Linked DNA regions of Methanobrevibacter smithii ATCC 35061. The main gene of each other region encodes a partner of the protein of the gene in region 2 in a complex. Links are inferred from orthologs where the notes say so. Each region holds a gene or a part of one and is shown on either strand. Other genes may lie near its edges. The genes, in order: MSM_RS04565, MSM_RS06935, rpoB and MSM_RS04570.

The links.
Region 1: MSM_RS06935 (region 2) and MSM_RS04565 share a complex: the UniProt entries of both Methanocaldococcus jannaschii proteins name them as parts of the RNA polymerase complex. The link is inferred for Methanobrevibacter smithii ATCC 35061 from one-to-one orthologs.
Region 3: MSM_RS06935 (region 2) and rpoB share a complex: the UniProt entries of both Methanocaldococcus jannaschii proteins name them as parts of the RNA polymerase complex. The link is inferred for Methanobrevibacter smithii ATCC 35061 from one-to-one orthologs.
Region 4: MSM_RS06935 (region 2) and MSM_RS04570 share a complex: the UniProt entries of both Methanocaldococcus jannaschii proteins name them as parts of the RNA polymerase complex. The link is inferred for Methanobrevibacter smithii ATCC 35061 from one-to-one orthologs.

What each region holds. Positions count from the first base shown.
Region 1 is NC_009515.1:875,429-878,407, forward strand. It holds MSM_RS04565 (DNA-directed RNA polymerase subunit B''), read right to left. Parts: upstream 2,273-2,979; coding sequence 728-2,272; downstream 1-727. Other genes in the region: rpoB (DNA-directed RNA polymerase subunit B), read right to left, coding at 1-715; MSM_RS04570 (DNA-directed RNA polymerase subunit H), read right to left, coding at 2,511-2,744. UniProt on the Methanocaldococcus jannaschii protein: DNA-dependent RNA polymerase (RNAP) catalyzes the transcription of DNA into RNA using the four ribonucleoside triphosphates as substrates. The Rpo2 subunit (Rpo2N and Rpo2C in this organism) is implicated in DNA promoter recognition and in nucleotide binding.
Region 2 is NC_009515.1:1,394,706-1,397,657, reverse strand. Bases 5-2,913 are described here. They hold MSM_RS06935 (RNA polymerase Rpb4 family protein), read left to right. Parts: upstream 5-1,241; coding sequence 1,242-1,586; downstream 1,587-2,913. Other genes in these bases: rsmA (16S rRNA (adenine(1518)-N(6)/adenine(1519)-N(6))-dimethyltransferase RsmA), read left to right, coding at 2,502-2,913; MSM_RS06930 (DUF655 domain-containing protein), read left to right, coding at 1,836-2,492; MSM_RS06940 (50S ribosomal protein L21e), read left to right, coding at 935-1,231; MSM_RS06945 (putative quinol monooxygenase), read left to right, coding at 444-740. Outside these bases: more of rsmA, read left to right, coding at 2,914-2,952. UniProt on the Methanocaldococcus jannaschii protein: DNA-dependent RNA polymerase (RNAP) catalyzes the transcription of DNA into RNA using the four ribonucleoside triphosphates as substrates. This subunit is less well bound than the others.
Region 3 is NC_009515.1:873,738-876,656, forward strand. It holds rpoB (DNA-directed RNA polymerase subunit B), read right to left. Parts: upstream 2,407-2,919; coding sequence 595-2,406; downstream 1-594. Other genes in the region: MSM_RS04555 (DNA-directed RNA polymerase subunit A'), read right to left, coding at 1-568; MSM_RS04565 (DNA-directed RNA polymerase subunit B''), read right to left, coding at 2,419-2,919. UniProt on the Methanocaldococcus jannaschii protein: DNA-dependent RNA polymerase (RNAP) catalyzes the transcription of DNA into RNA using the four ribonucleoside triphosphates as substrates. The Rpo2 subunit (Rpo2N and Rpo2C in this organism) is implicated in DNA promoter recognition and in nucleotide binding.
Region 4 is NC_009515.1:876,556-879,397, forward strand. The notes cover bases 1-2,799. They hold MSM_RS04570 (DNA-directed RNA polymerase subunit H), read right to left. Parts: upstream 1,618-2,799; coding sequence 1,384-1,617; downstream 1-1,383. Other genes in these bases: MSM_RS04565 (DNA-directed RNA polymerase subunit B''), read right to left, coding at 1-1,145; MSM_RS04600 (hypothetical protein), read right to left, coding at 2,460-2,732. UniProt on the Methanocaldococcus jannaschii protein: DNA-dependent RNA polymerase (RNAP) catalyzes the transcription of DNA into RNA using the four ribonucleoside triphosphates as substrates.

The DNA.
Region 1 (2,979 bases), 520 kb from region 2 along the record:
AAAATGAAGACCTAGCCAATCCTCTTTCAAGAGAACCTTTGTTAATAACCATTGCATCTTCCATGTTATATCCTTCGTAAGACATAAGAGCTACAACAAAGTTCTGACCTGATGGTCTTTTGTCATAATTAGTTGAATCAATAATACGTGTTTTTACAATAGGAGTTTGCGGGTGGTGTAATAAGTGAGCCCTTGTATCTGTACGTAATGCATAGTTAGAAACATATAATCCTAATGCTTGTTTTGTCATACCTGCTTCCATAGTATTCCTTGGTGAAGAATTGTGATCGGAAAACGGAATAATACCTGCACAAATTCCAAGCATAGTAGCCGGGTCAATTTCCAAATGAGTATGTTCCTCATTTAAATCAGCAATACTCATAGCAATATAGGAGTTTTCTTCCTCTTCAGCATCCAAGTATTCAATAAAACCATTGTCTATTAAATCATCCCATTTTAATTCGCCTTTAGCTACTTTTTCTAAATGTTTATCACTAAGAACTGGTTTACCATCTTTAACAATGATTAATGGTCTTCTTGCCCTACCTGGGTCATTGAATATATAAATCTCATTATTTTTATCATAATAAGTAATATTCATTTCATGAGAAACCTCACCATTTCTCCTTTTTTCTCTCATTTCATTGGTGAAACTTTCAGGGTCTTTACAATATCCTAAAAGTTCTCCATTAATATAAATTTTAGCACTATCCATATTATCGTTCCTTTAATCCTCTAAAACATTCATCTTTTTAATAACATCAATGATTTCTTGTTCATCAGAACCTTCAGAAATATTACACATTAAAGCTAAATTCTTTACCAGACCACAGTTAGGACCCTCTGGGGTTTCATTCGGACAAATCTTACCAAATTGTGTTGGGTGCAAATCCCTTGCTTCAAAGTGAGGTTGACTTCTTGTTAAAGGAGATACAACACGTCTTAAATGAGAAAGAGTTCCCATATAACTAGTCCTATCTAATAATTGACTTACACCTGCTCTTCCACCAACCCAGTTACCAGTTGCAATAGCATGTTTAATATTTTCAGTTAAAACATCACTACGAACTGCCTGTTTGATTGAAAGCTCTTTACCACGGGAAATACTTCTTTCAAGTTGATAACTCATATCTCTGGTTAAACTTGTAAAAGCAACTCTGAATAAATCTTCCATTAAATCTCCAGATACTCTGAGTCTTTTATTTGTGTAATGGTCCTTATCGTGAGGTTCTCTTTGTTCATCAATAACCTGAAGCAACATTTCAGTCATTTCAGCTAAATAAGTAGCTTTAGCTTCACGTCTTTCTGATTCAATACCCATGTGAGGTAATAAGTAACGGTTAATTACATCTTCAGCACGTTTAATACGGTATTCTTCAGTCATACCTTTAGCTACACGATTACCTATGTATTTAATAGCAGCCAATTGTAAATATTGTCTTCTTTCTTCTTTATCCATGCCGTCCATTTCTTTTTGATCTAATTTCAATTGAGAAAGGGATACCTGAATATCATCTGCAATAATCATTTGGAAATTTGGATCATTGGAAATTGCAGTAATAATTTCCTGACCTGTAGCCAAACCAAGAGCTCTTAATAAAATAACAAGTGGAATTTCCCCTGGAACATAAGGGAAAGAAATTCTTAAAAATACTCCGCTTTTACGTGGTTTTTTATATTCAAGAGAAATTCTTGCTCTGAAACCACTTTTAATAGAAGTTACAATAGCCTTAGCTCTTCTGTCTTCAACATCACCAATACGCTCAAGAATAATTTTATTTGGTGCAATTTCTTCCATTGTTACAACAGCTCTTTCAGAACCGTTTACAATGAAGTAACCACCTAAATCTTGAGGGTCTTCACCCTGTTCAATTAATTCTTCATCACTAAGACCATGAAGATGACAAATATCTGATTTAAGCATTACTGGCAATTCACCAATATATACTTTTTCTAAAGGATTGTCTTCTCCTTCTTCATTTAATGCCATCTCAAGATACATGTGTGCAGAATAATTTAAATTCCTAAGTCTTGCTTCAGCAGGATAAATCATACTTTTGGAACCGTCTGCTTCTTTAGTGAATGGCTTTTCAATAAAGAGTTTACCGGTTTTTAAAGTATATTTACCGTTTTCTAAAGTAATAGGTTCAGTAATATCTATGATATTTTGAATCCCACTATTTATAAAATCGTTGTATGATTTAATATGATGGTCAACTAAATCATATTTATCAAAAAATGCATCAACTAATTTCCAGTTATTCTCTGTCATGGACTTCCTCCAGCATTCTATAAAACACCTTAAAAATAATTAACTAAATAAAAATAAGATTAGGAAACCTAATTAAAATTCTTCATTTGATTATTATTCTTAATTTACTCCTAACTATCTCCATTAAGATAATTCCTCTCAAACTAAGTTCAAATTTATTATAATGAATTTCCAAAAAACAATAAAAAAATACAGAAATAAACTTATTATACTAAATTTTACTATTCTAACATTATAACTAACTTTTTACAATACGATAAGTAACAAAAGTACCTGCAGTATCACTTTCACGAGTAATTCTTAAAATATCATTTTCTTTAGCATCAATATCTTTTACAACAGGATCATCAACTTTAATTCTAGGAAGATTTTCAATATCATAGTCAGCACTATTTTTTAAATCTTCAATTTCAGAATCAGTCATTATTTCATGCTTAGGTACAAGCATATGTTCTTGAATATTAATTGTCAATATATAATTCCTCCAGCTAGAAAAGTTAAAATATAAAATTAGAAAACGGGCCCGACGGGAATTGAACCCGCGGCCGCTTGGTTAAAAGCCAAGCGCTCTGCCAGACTGAGCTACGGGCCCTCACATACAACATTTAAATATTAAGCGCCTTGGCCGGGATTTGAACCCGAGTCGCGGGCTCGACAGGCCCACATGATAGCCCCTACACCACCAAGGCAGGAAATACTTAAAATAC
Region 2 (2,952 bases):
ATGAACAAGTTAGAGAAGCTACAAATGGAGCAGGTGTTGACTCTGTAATTTTATTGTAGGAGGAAACTTAACAAACACTTGGAAAGAAGCTGTAGCTAGTACAAAAGCCGGAGGAACAATATCAAATGTAAACTACTTAAGTGGAGCAGATGATGTTTTAATTCCTAGAGTAGAATGGGGTTGTGGTATGTCAAATATCAATATCACAAACGGATTATGTCCTGGAGGACGTGTGAGAATGGAAAGATTATCCCGCCTTGCACTTACCAACCGTGCAGACCCGGAACTCTTGGTTACCCACAGGTTTAAAGGTCTTGAAAAAATTGAAGATGCATTATACCTAATGAAAGACAAACCAAAAGACCTGATTAAACCAATCGTAAAAATAGATTAAAGTAATGATTAATTTCATTACTTTTTCTTTTTTAAAAGGAGGCTTTAAAATGATAATAGTTCAAGCAAAGGCAATTCCCAAAGACGAAACATCAAAAAACAAAATTATCAAAGCAGCTGCAAATTTAATTGAAAAATCAAAATTGGAAAATGGAAACATTAACTACAACTTATATTCCAATGTTCAGGAAGATACCTTACTTTTCGTAGAACAATGGGAAAATCTGGACATATTGAAAGCTCACCTTCAAACAGAGCATTTCAATCAGTTTGGAGCAGATATCGATGGTCTTTTAAAAGAAGATTTAGATATTAATGTGTTTTCAGCAGAAAATGTTGAACTTTAATATGTTACTTCAAATCCAAAAAACTAAAAGTATATTAATATCTTTATAGAAATAATTTAATATTATCAAATAAATGATAATATTTTTATAATTTTTATATTCTATGTTACTAGTATTATGGGCATTTTATACTAGGTAGCTGATAACATAGATTCATTTACCCAGTGCATTAATATATAAAAGAGGTTATTTAAATGCAAAGATCAAGAGGATTTAGAAGTAAATCAAGAAGAAAAATGACTAAAGTAGTAAGAGAAGGCAGATCCAACCCAATTACCAACAAACTTCAAAAATTTGAAGAAGGAGACTTAGTCCACATTACTATTAACCCAAGTATCCAAAAAGGTCAACCACATCCAAGGTTCCATGGAAAAACTGGTAAAATTACTGATAAAAAAGGAAAAGCTTACATTGTTTCATTAACTGATGGAAACAAAGCAAAAGAATTAATTATCAGACCTGATCACTTAAAATTACAAACAAGCCAATAAATTGATAACTATGATTGGGAAAAAAATAATTGAGAGCGAACCAATTCAAAGTGTAAAAGTTAAAGAAGCTCTCGAAGAATTTTCACAGGAAAATGAATTAAACTACGAACAAAATATCACTTTAAATCATCTTTCAAGATTTAAAAGATACTCTGTTGAAGACAGCGAAAAAATAATATCTGAACTTAAAGATAAAATTGGTTTAAGGCATAAAGTAGCTGTTCGTATTGTTGATTTAATTCCACAAGATTTATCCGATTTAAGATTAATATTTGCTAAAGAAGCTACACACATTGAAAAAGAGCAAATGGAAGATATTCTTGAAATCTTAGATCAGTATACTATCATCGAATAGTTTTTAAACTATTCTTCTTTTTTTACTTTTTAATTAACAAATAATCAAATTACTAATTTTAGATATGTTTATTTAAGTTAACAATTAAAACATATAAGTATAGTTTATTAAAGTGGCAATAAAACTTTAAGAAAAAATAAATTGTAAACTATTAAAACAACTAATATTTCCTTACTGACAATTAATTAGTTAATGTAAGAAAATTCCATCCTCCATGAGGACGGAGTAATTCAAACGTGAAGTGATAAAATGGAAACAAAAAACAAAAAACAAAAAATACCGGCAGCAACTGAAGAACATGCTGTTATATTAGATTATCTTAGTTTAGGTTATGTAAACTCTGATATGTCTAAATTTAAAGGTAAAGCTATTGCTCAAGCTATTGGTACTGACTATTTCACTTTACTAGAATTAGTTCCTAAAAGAGGAGTTGATTTAGAAATTCAGGACACTGTATATATTGGAAAAGGAAAAAGAGACAAAATATATAAAGTTCTTGGAAAATTAGACTATGAAAACTTAACTGCAACCAGCAGAATTGAGTTAGAATATAGTATACGCGAAATAGTTAAAAACAACGAAGAAAAATTTGTCGAATTCTTCAATACCGCAGGTGCAATTAGTACCCGACTTCACAAATTAGAATTGATTCCAGGAATTGGTAAAAAATATATGTGGGAAATTGTTGAAGCTAGAAAAGAAAAACCATTTGAAAGCTTCGAAGATATAACTAAAAGAATACCTTCATTAAATAATCCTGCTGAAATGATTGTAAATAGAGTGAAACAAGAACTAGATACAACAACAGCTAAAAAAGGTAAGAAAAAATATTACCTTTTCACTCCAATTCCAAAAGCTCAAAAGAAACACAGAAATCCAAGAAACAGTAGGAATCAAAGAAAGTAAGTGATAACCTTGAATAGTGATGCTGCTTCCACTTCATTATCTAAAACAACAAAAGCTATCCTTAATGAATATGGGATAAAATTAAATAAAAATCTCGGACAGAACTATTTAATCGACAGAAATAAACGAGATCAGATTATCCAGTTCGGTAATCTTACAAAAGATGATGTTGTATTAGAAATAGGTCCCGGAATCGGCACACTAACAATTGAACTTGCTAAAAGAGTTAAAAAAGTAATAGCTATTGAACAAGATTCTAATATTTGCCAGATATTAGAAAATCGATTGAAAAAAGAAAATATAGATAATGTAGAATTAATCAATGATGATGCTCTGAATGTGGAATTTCCAAAATTCGACAAAATCATCTCAAATCTACCTTATCAAATTTCATCACCAATTACATTTAAATTCCTGAATTATGACTTCCAACTAGCTATTTTAATGTATCAGAAAGAGT
Region 3 (2,919 bases), 520 kb from region 2 along the record:
CATCAGAAATCCTTTCAAGCCTTTCACGAACTTCACTAGCAGTTAATTTATAATCTTCACCTTCCATTTTTTGAACAATGGAAACCGGCTTATCAATAGTAATATCATCCTGAGCTGCTTCACAGTGAGGACAAACATCACGACGAGCTTCATTATAAATCTCTTTTAAAATCTTAGTTAAATTTTCATGATGATTTTGAGCATCTTTAATCTTTTCAGTGTATTTGAAGATTTCATCATCAGTTAATAAAACACGACCACATTCATTACATGTTGAACGTAAAATTTTGTGAATTATATCACCAAAACCAACATGAATAACAGGTCTGGCCAACTCAATACTACCGAAGTGTCCTTGACACTCTCCACCTCTGTAACCACAAGACCTACATTTTAAACTTGGATCAATAACCCCTAAATGAGGATCCATTAAACCATTTTCAATAGGATAACCATCCTCATCGTAAGTATCAGGAGTTTCAATTTTAACTACTGACATTTCACGAATATCCTCAGGAGACATAAGCCCAAAGTTAATTTGTTTGATTTTTTTTATAAATCCTTTCAAAATATTGACTCCTTCATATTATATAATTATGTTTTGTCTCCTAAAACTAATTTAGGGAAAATACATAAACTCTTAAGTTCATCTAATAATAATTTAAATGCGTATGAAATTTCTATCGGATAAGTTTCAACATCTCCACAAATTGGACAGTACTTTTTATTTTTATTCTTATCATATACTGCTAACATACCACAATTTTCACAGACAATAGCTTCATATTTGTCAGACTCATCTAAAAGTCTTTCTTTTAAGGTAAGAGCTGCACCGTGTGCAATAAGACAATCTCTTTCCATTTCTCCAAACCTTAAACCACCTTCACGAGCTCTTCCTTCAGTAGGCTGACGGGTAAGAACTTGTACAGGACCTCTTGAACGAGCATAAACTTTATCAGTAGTCATGTGGTGTAATTTTTGGTAATATGCCACACCAACAAATATTTCAGCTTCGATTCTTTCTCCGGTTACACCATTATATAATGATTCGCAACCTGCAGATTCAAATCCGTGATTTTTAAGCTGTTGTTTGATTTCTTTTTCAAGTTCTGTATTGAATGGAGTTCCGTCAACACGTTCACCTTCAAGACAGCCTGCTTTACCTGCTACCATTTCAAGCACTTGTCCTACAGACATCCTGGAAGGAATAGCGTGAGGGTTAACAATTAAATCAGGAACAACACCAGATTCTGTGAAAGGAACATCTTCAGGAGATAATATTAAACCAAGAACCCCTTTCTGACCGTGCCTTGATGCAAATTTATCCCCAAATTCAGGTTGCCTGGTATCTCTTACTCTAATTTTAGCCAATCTGCTTCCTTCAACAGTTTCAGTTAAAAGAACAGCATCAACGATACCTTTTTCACCGTGTCTTACTGTTACAGAAGTTTCCCTTCTTTTTTCAGCTACAGTTCCGAATTCGTCGATTTCTTCCAAGAATCTTGGTGGTGAAGTTTTACCGATTAATACATCACCAGATTCAACATATGATTCCGGGTTAACAACACCGTCATCATCTAAGTGCCTATAAGCATCTTCGGAACGGTAACCTTTAATGTTTTTATCAGGAACCTCAAATTTATCCTCTTGTCCACCAGGATACCTTTTTTCAGCAGTATCATAAGCTCTGAAAAATGAAGACCTAGCCAATCCTCTTTCAAGAGAACCTTTGTTAATAACCATTGCATCTTCCATGTTATATCCTTCGTAAGACATAAGAGCTACAACAAAGTTCTGACCTGATGGTCTTTTGTCATAATTAGTTGAATCAATAATACGTGTTTTTACAATAGGAGTTTGCGGGTGGTGTAATAAGTGAGCCCTTGTATCTGTACGTAATGCATAGTTAGAAACATATAATCCTAATGCTTGTTTTGTCATACCTGCTTCCATAGTATTCCTTGGTGAAGAATTGTGATCGGAAAACGGAATAATACCTGCACAAATTCCAAGCATAGTAGCCGGGTCAATTTCCAAATGAGTATGTTCCTCATTTAAATCAGCAATACTCATAGCAATATAGGAGTTTTCTTCCTCTTCAGCATCCAAGTATTCAATAAAACCATTGTCTATTAAATCATCCCATTTTAATTCGCCTTTAGCTACTTTTTCTAAATGTTTATCACTAAGAACTGGTTTACCATCTTTAACAATGATTAATGGTCTTCTTGCCCTACCTGGGTCATTGAATATATAAATCTCATTATTTTTATCATAATAAGTAATATTCATTTCATGAGAAACCTCACCATTTCTCCTTTTTTCTCTCATTTCATTGGTGAAACTTTCAGGGTCTTTACAATATCCTAAAAGTTCTCCATTAATATAAATTTTAGCACTATCCATATTATCGTTCCTTTAATCCTCTAAAACATTCATCTTTTTAATAACATCAATGATTTCTTGTTCATCAGAACCTTCAGAAATATTACACATTAAAGCTAAATTCTTTACCAGACCACAGTTAGGACCCTCTGGGGTTTCATTCGGACAAATCTTACCAAATTGTGTTGGGTGCAAATCCCTTGCTTCAAAGTGAGGTTGACTTCTTGTTAAAGGAGATACAACACGTCTTAAATGAGAAAGAGTTCCCATATAACTAGTCCTATCTAATAATTGACTTACACCTGCTCTTCCACCAACCCAGTTACCAGTTGCAATAGCATGTTTAATATTTTCAGTTAAAACATCACTACGAACTGCCTGTTTGATTGAAAGCTCTTTACCACGGGAAATACTTCTTTCAAGTTGATAACTCATATCTCTGGTTAAACTTGTAAAAGCAACTCTGAATAAATCTTCCATTAAATCTCCAGATACTCTGAGTCTTTTATTTGTGTAATGGTCCTTATCGTGAGG
Region 4 (2,842 bases), 520 kb from region 2 along the record:
ATATCTCTGGTTAAACTTGTAAAAGCAACTCTGAATAAATCTTCCATTAAATCTCCAGATACTCTGAGTCTTTTATTTGTGTAATGGTCCTTATCGTGAGGTTCTCTTTGTTCATCAATAACCTGAAGCAACATTTCAGTCATTTCAGCTAAATAAGTAGCTTTAGCTTCACGTCTTTCTGATTCAATACCCATGTGAGGTAATAAGTAACGGTTAATTACATCTTCAGCACGTTTAATACGGTATTCTTCAGTCATACCTTTAGCTACACGATTACCTATGTATTTAATAGCAGCCAATTGTAAATATTGTCTTCTTTCTTCTTTATCCATGCCGTCCATTTCTTTTTGATCTAATTTCAATTGAGAAAGGGATACCTGAATATCATCTGCAATAATCATTTGGAAATTTGGATCATTGGAAATTGCAGTAATAATTTCCTGACCTGTAGCCAAACCAAGAGCTCTTAATAAAATAACAAGTGGAATTTCCCCTGGAACATAAGGGAAAGAAATTCTTAAAAATACTCCGCTTTTACGTGGTTTTTTATATTCAAGAGAAATTCTTGCTCTGAAACCACTTTTAATAGAAGTTACAATAGCCTTAGCTCTTCTGTCTTCAACATCACCAATACGCTCAAGAATAATTTTATTTGGTGCAATTTCTTCCATTGTTACAACAGCTCTTTCAGAACCGTTTACAATGAAGTAACCACCTAAATCTTGAGGGTCTTCACCCTGTTCAATTAATTCTTCATCACTAAGACCATGAAGATGACAAATATCTGATTTAAGCATTACTGGCAATTCACCAATATATACTTTTTCTAAAGGATTGTCTTCTCCTTCTTCATTTAATGCCATCTCAAGATACATGTGTGCAGAATAATTTAAATTCCTAAGTCTTGCTTCAGCAGGATAAATCATACTTTTGGAACCGTCTGCTTCTTTAGTGAATGGCTTTTCAATAAAGAGTTTACCGGTTTTTAAAGTATATTTACCGTTTTCTAAAGTAATAGGTTCAGTAATATCTATGATATTTTGAATCCCACTATTTATAAAATCGTTGTATGATTTAATATGATGGTCAACTAAATCATATTTATCAAAAAATGCATCAACTAATTTCCAGTTATTCTCTGTCATGGACTTCCTCCAGCATTCTATAAAACACCTTAAAAATAATTAACTAAATAAAAATAAGATTAGGAAACCTAATTAAAATTCTTCATTTGATTATTATTCTTAATTTACTCCTAACTATCTCCATTAAGATAATTCCTCTCAAACTAAGTTCAAATTTATTATAATGAATTTCCAAAAAACAATAAAAAAATACAGAAATAAACTTATTATACTAAATTTTACTATTCTAACATTATAACTAACTTTTTACAATACGATAAGTAACAAAAGTACCTGCAGTATCACTTTCACGAGTAATTCTTAAAATATCATTTTCTTTAGCATCAATATCTTTTACAACAGGATCATCAACTTTAATTCTAGGAAGATTTTCAATATCATAGTCAGCACTATTTTTTAAATCTTCAATTTCAGAATCAGTCATTATTTCATGCTTAGGTACAAGCATATGTTCTTGAATATTAATTGTCAATATATAATTCCTCCAGCTAGAAAAGTTAAAATATAAAATTAGAAAACGGGCCCGACGGGAATTGAACCCGCGGCCGCTTGGTTAAAAGCCAAGCGCTCTGCCAGACTGAGCTACGGGCCCTCACATACAACATTTAAATATTAAGCGCCTTGGCCGGGATTTGAACCCGAGTCGCGGGCTCGACAGGCCCACATGATAGCCCCTACACCACCAAGGCAGGAAATACTTAAAATACAGTATAGCTAATCAAACAGTATTAACCATACACCATTAATTACTATATTTAACATCATATATAAAGGTTTCGGAAAAATTAATTTTCCATAACCACAAATATAATCAATTTAATAAAGTAATCAAATCCCGCCTGCCGGACTTGAACCAGCAACATTTGGATCTACAGTCCAACGCTCTGCCAAATTGAGCTAAGGCGGGACATAAAAATGGGACCGCCCGGATTTGAACCGGAGTCTCAGGCTCCCAAAGCCCAAAGGATCGACCAAGCTACCCTACGGTCCCACTAATACAGACATGATGCATAACAATACATCATACATTACCTATTTTATACCTCATAGTATATAAATGTTATGGATTACATGATTTTAAAAAAAAATGCAACCATAATATGTGTACTAAAAAACACAAAATAGAAAGCCCCGAACGGGAATTGAACCCGCGACCACGAGATTACAAGTCTCGCGCTCCACCAGACTGAGCTATCGAGGCAGGATGAAATTAAGATAACAAATAAACTTTTGTATAAACTTATTTAAATACTTTTCTAATACTTAATTAAGACTCTTTCAAAATAACATACAAAAATTATAGATAATGAAAATTCATATAGGGAAAAAAATATTTTTCAAAATACTAAAAAATACAAATACCCACGGAAGTAACCCCATATAATTATTTGTATATCCTTTTACAAATAAAAAATAAATCCAACATACCACTAAAACAACAATAAGAACCATAGCAAAAACACAACAATTAAAACCCAATTCATACCATCCGAAATAATGACAACGATTAATAACGTATTCAATACAAATTTCCAATAAAACACCAACATAACACAACATAGTTACAATTAACTCTTTAGACTCCATTAAAATCCACTCCCCCACAATTTAATTCACAAATCTTAAAAAAATATCCATTTATAATAACAGAAAATTGCTAAGAACCATATAACATATATGCAACACATTAACTCAAA